2 regions of the Microbacterium sp. bgisy207 genome follow, and region 1 is predicted to be linked to the other one. Evidence: predicted binding sites of a transcription regulator. Region 1 holds the regulator's gene; the other holds the start of a gene.
The links. The regulator HrcA, encoded in region 1, represses chaperone genes, less so after heat shock. The targets are predictions, from matches to a motif close to TTNGCACTCGNNNNNNNCGAGTGCNAA.

Region 1 (2,468 bases):
TGTCCTCGAGCCTCATCGGCGTTCGCTGAGCACCGTCTTCTTCGGCGGCGGAACACCGACCCTCCTCCCGGCACGCGACCTCACCCGCATCCTGGGGGCGTTGCGGGATCGGTTCGGTCTGGACCCGGATGCCGAGGTGACCGTGGAGGCCAACCCCGACACCGTGCACCCCGCGGTCGCGACAGAGCTGGCGCGCGGAGGCGTGACGCGCCTGTCAGTGGGCATGCAATCCGATGTGAGCGAGGTGCTCGCAACGCTCGATCGCACTCACCGGCGCGAGAACGTCGCGGCCGCGGTCCGCGCGGCGCGGGAGAGCGGGCTCGCTGTGAGCGTCGACCTTATCTATGGCACGCCGGGAGAGTCGCTCGACCAGTGGCGGCAGAGCGTGGATGCGGCGCTCGCGCTGGAGACCGACCACATCTCCGCGTACGCCCTGATCGTCGAAGAGGGCACGGCGCTTGAACGTCGCATCCGCCGCGGTGAACTCCCAGCTCCCGACGACGACCTCCAGGCCGCGATGTACGAATACGCAGACGACGCGTTCGCGTCCGCGGGGTATGACTGGTACGAGGTATCGAACTGGTCTCGCGGACACGAGGCTCGATCCCGGCACAACCTCGCCTACTGGCGAGGTCACGACTGGTGGGGTTTCGGACCGGGCGCGCACAGCCATATCGGCGGTGTCCGGTTCTGGAACGTCCGCCACCCGGCCGCGTATGCTCAGCGCCTCTGGTCAGGGGAGTCGCCAGGAGCGGGACGTGAGGTGCCGGATGAAGCTGCCCGCCTTCTGGAACGGGTGATGCTGCGTGTGCGCACCGTCGAGGGTCTGCCGGTCTCCGAGCTGCCGCGCGAGAATCGTCCCGCCGTCGCCGGCCTGGTCGCCGATGGCCTGGCGGACGGCAAAGAAGCCGTGCGCGGACGGATCATCCTGACCCGGCGCGGGCGGCTGCTCGCCGACGCCGTTGTGCGCGCGCTCACGGTGTGACCCGGGCCGCGAGGGGAAGGCATCCGCTAGAATTGGCACTCCGAGGATGTGAGTGCCAACACCACGGTCGATTCGGTCGACGCCGGATGCGGAAGGAGGCGACATGGTCAGCGAACGAGGACTGCAGGTGCTCCGGGCGATCGTGCAGGACTACGTCGACACCCGCGAGCCCGTCGGGAGCAAAGCCATCGTCGAACGTCACGCGTTCGGCGTATCGGCGGCAACGATCCGCAACGACATGGCCCTCCTCGAAGACGAGGAGTTGATCGCCGCCCCGCACACCTCATCCGGTCGCGTGCCCACCGACAAGGGCTACCGGGTGTTCGTCGACCATCTGGCCGAGATCCGCCCCCTCTCGCCGGCGCAGCGGGCGGCGATCGCGACTTTCCTCGACGGGCCTGGTGATCTGGATGACGCACTGGCGCGCACCGTCCGCGCCCTGACTCAGCTGACGGGTCAAGTCGCGATCGTGCAGTATCCGTCGTTCTCGAAGGCCACGATCACCCACGTGGAACTGGTCGCGCTCGACCCCTCTCGCATCCTTGTGATCGTGGTGACCGATACCGGGCGGGTGTCCCAGCGACTCGCTCTGCTCAGTGGAGCTCTCGACGAGACAGATCTCGCCCGGGTACGCGCGGAGGTTTCGACGCTCCTGGTCGGTCGAAGTGTGCGGCAAGGCGCCAAGCGCGTCGAGGAGCAGACTGACGCGGACGCGCGCACCCCGCACCAATCGGCCGTCACCGAGATTCTGCGAGTGGTGCAGGAGGAACTGGACGAGTTCCGACAGGACCGGCTCGTGATGGCCGGAGCCGCGAACCTCGCCCTGCGCGAGAGCGATTTCCGCGGGAGCATCTACCCGTTGCTCGAGGCCATTGAAGAACAGGTGACGATTCTGCGTCTCATGGGGGAGATGGTCGCCGACGACAACGGCCTGGCCGCCAGTATCGGGCGGGAAAACGAAGCATTCGGACTCTCCGAGGCATCCGTCATCGCGAGCGATTACGATGCGACGGGCGCCCGCGCGCGCGTGGGACTGATGGGGCCGACTCGCATGGACTACCCGAGCAACCTTGCGGCGGTGCGCGCCGTCGCGCGCTACTTGACGCGGCTGCTGGCGGAAGACGAGAAGGGGCGATGAGCCCCGCACGAGATACCCGCTGCCACCAGCGGGATGCAGAAAGGTGACCGTGGCTGACCACTACGAGGTCCTTGGCGTATCGCGCGATGCGTCGCCCGAAGAGATCAAGAAGGCGTACCGGCGCCTTGCTCGGGAGCTTCACCCGGACGTGAACCCGGGTGAGGAAGCCGCGGAGCGGTTCAAGCTCGTCACGCACGCCTACGATGTCCTGAGCGACCCGCAGCAACGGCAGCGCTACGACATGGGTGGCGGGACGAACGGTGGGTTCGGCGCCGCCGGCGACTTCGGTGGGTTCAACGACATCTTCGAGAGCTTCTTCGGCGGGGGAGGTGCGGCCAGGGGCGG
Region 2 (2,468 bases), on a different contig from region 1:
CGCCCAGGATCCATGCGCCCGTGATGAACTGCATGATCGGCGCAATGAACTGCAGCAGTCCGACGACGGTGAGGGGTATGCGCCGCGCGCCGGCCGCGAAGAGCAGGAGGGGCACGGCTGTCGCGGCGCCGGCGAGACTGACCAGGACCGTGTGCCAGATCCCGTACGATCCGACGGTGAGTCCGCTGGTGAGCGACGTGACGACAAGCAGCACGACCGCGAGCGGTGCGAGCCAGGCCGATTCCAGTGTCAGCCCGCTGACCGCATCCACCGACGGTCCGATGCGTTTCTTGATCAGACCGTAGATGCTGAAGGATGCTGCAAGGGTAAGCGCGACCCACGGCACCGCGTTGTAGCCGACGATCGTGACGATGACTGCGAGCCCGGCGATCGCGATCGCCACCCACTGCGTCAGGCGCAGCCGCTCTCGTAGGACGAGTACGCCGAGAAGCACCGTGGCTATCGGGTTGATGAAGTACCCGAGGCTTGTCTCGATGACGTGGCCCGAGAGGGCCGCGAGGATGAACACCTGCCAGTTGACGTAGATCACCGCGCCAGCCAGCGCCGTCCAGCCGAGCAGTCGAGGCTGCCGGACGATCGCGAGAAATGGCCGCCAGGCGCGCATCACGGTCAGAAGGAGGACGCAGAAGACGAGGGAGAGCAGGATGCGCCATCCCACCAGCTCCCAGCCAGTCATCGGAGCAAGCAGGATGAAGTACAGCGGCAGGAAGCCCCAGAGGAAGTAGGCCGAGAACGCGAACACACCGCCGATAAACCGCTCGCGTGCAGCGTCCGCGGGAGCCTCCTGAGCCAGCCCCGCCGCGTCGGAGCCCGCGATCTGGGCAGCGCCGGATGCGGGAACATCCCCCGTCGCCGGTGCAGAACCCCCGTCCCCGGGGAGCGAGTCGCGCGTCACTCCCTCACTCTAGGCCCGGTCCCCGCTCCGCCCGCTCCCTGGCGCTGCACCCACACCTTCCCCGCCGAACCCACAGCATCCGTCACAAGGAATGTGTGGGCTCAGCGCGAGAGGCGTGGGCTCGGCGCGAGAGGCGTGGGCTCGGCGCGAGAGGCGTGGGCTCGGCGCGAGAGGCGTGGGGGGGTTGAGGCCGGTGGGCGGCACGCCACGCAGAGGCGGTCATGCGGAAACGACAGACGGGGCCCGGATGCCGCAGCATCCGAGCCCCGTCGAAGAGTTGTCGACTCAGCGGACGACGACCGCGAGCACGTCGCGGGCCGAGAGCACCAGGTACTCGTCGGCACCGAACTTCACCTCGGTCCCGCCGTACTTGCTGTAGATGACGCGGTCGCCGACGGCGACGTCGAGGGGAACGCGGTTGCCGTTGTCATCGATGCGACCGGGTCCGACCGCGATGACTTCGCCCTCCTGGGGCTTCTCCTTCGCGGTGTCGGGGATGACGAGACCACTCGAGGTGGTCTGCTCGGCCTCGACCTGCTTGATGACGATGCGGTCCTCGAGCGGCTTGATGGAAACCGACACGGGTCTACCTCTGCTTTCCTTGAGATACCAAGACTCGTTAGCACCCACACACTGAGAGTGCTAACGCCAGTGTATTGAAGCACTGGCACTCACGCAACGCGAGTGCCAACACGAATCCCGGCTCACCGCCTCACAAGGCCCGCTCCGCCCGCTCCGGAGATTCCGGGCGTGAGAAAGCTGCCATCCACCCCTGCTTAACCTGGTAACTGAATCATCTTTCATATAGCGTGACCCCCGTGCGATGACGCACGTTCGGCATCCGCTCGACGCAGACGGATGCTGGCTCCGACCGGGATGCCCGCGCAATGGCGCCCGGGGCGATGGCCGGAGTCGACGAAGGGATGACGCATGCTCTCTCGTTTCCGACAGCGCGCTCTCGGCGCGCTCGTGGCAGCCGGCGTGGCCGTGGCAGGCTTGACCGCTCTCGCTCCGGCGGCTCAGGCGATCACCTGTCCGCCGGGGTTCGAAACCCTGCCCGGCTGCACCAATGGCTCGGGCGGTGGCGGCTCGGGCGGATCGACGGACGGCACCGGCACGTGGACGACCGAGACGATCGCCGGGATGTCGGTGCGGCTCTACACTCCGACCACGGATGCCGCGCTTCCCGCCGGCCGGGCGTTGATGATCTCGCTCCACGGCTGTGTGCAGAAGGCGTCGGATCTGCAGTCCGCGGGCAACTGGGCCCGCACGGCCGACGAGTACGGCATGGTCGTTGCGCTTCCGGACGCCCCCAACGGCGGGGTGATCCTCGGATGCTGGGACTACTACGACGCGAACCACTCGCGCACCGCCCCGGCGCGACACGACGACAACCTGCTCTCCCTGGCCTCCACCCTCACGGCGCGCGCGAGTCTGGGAATCGACGGCGACCAGGTGTACGTGTCGGGGCTGTCCTCGGGCGGTGGACAGACGATGGTGATGGGATGCCTCGCGCCCGACGTGTTCGCCGGCATCGGCATCAACGCCGGTC

Region 2: groES (co-chaperone GroES) is a predicted target of HrcA. The motif match lies at 1,581-1,607, and genes of this name have one in related genera.

Annotation. Positions count from the first base shown of each region.
Region 1 is NZ_JBYIPB010000003.1:239,356-241,823, reverse strand. Features, by position in the region: gene hemW (radical SAM family heme chaperone HemW) at 1-985, shown strand, start outside; gene hrcA (heat-inducible transcriptional repressor HrcA) at 1,089-2,123, shown strand; gene dnaJ (molecular chaperone DnaJ) at 2,173-2,468, shown strand, end outside.
Region 2 is NZ_JBYIPB010000010.1:27,586-30,053, reverse strand. Features, by position in the region: gene rarD (EamA family transporter RarD) at 1-814, opposite strand, end outside; gene groES (co-chaperone GroES) at 1,202-1,498, opposite strand; gene AC3ENO_RS10835 (extracellular catalytic domain type 1 short-chain-length polyhydroxyalkanoate depolymerase) at 1,847-2,468, shown strand, end outside.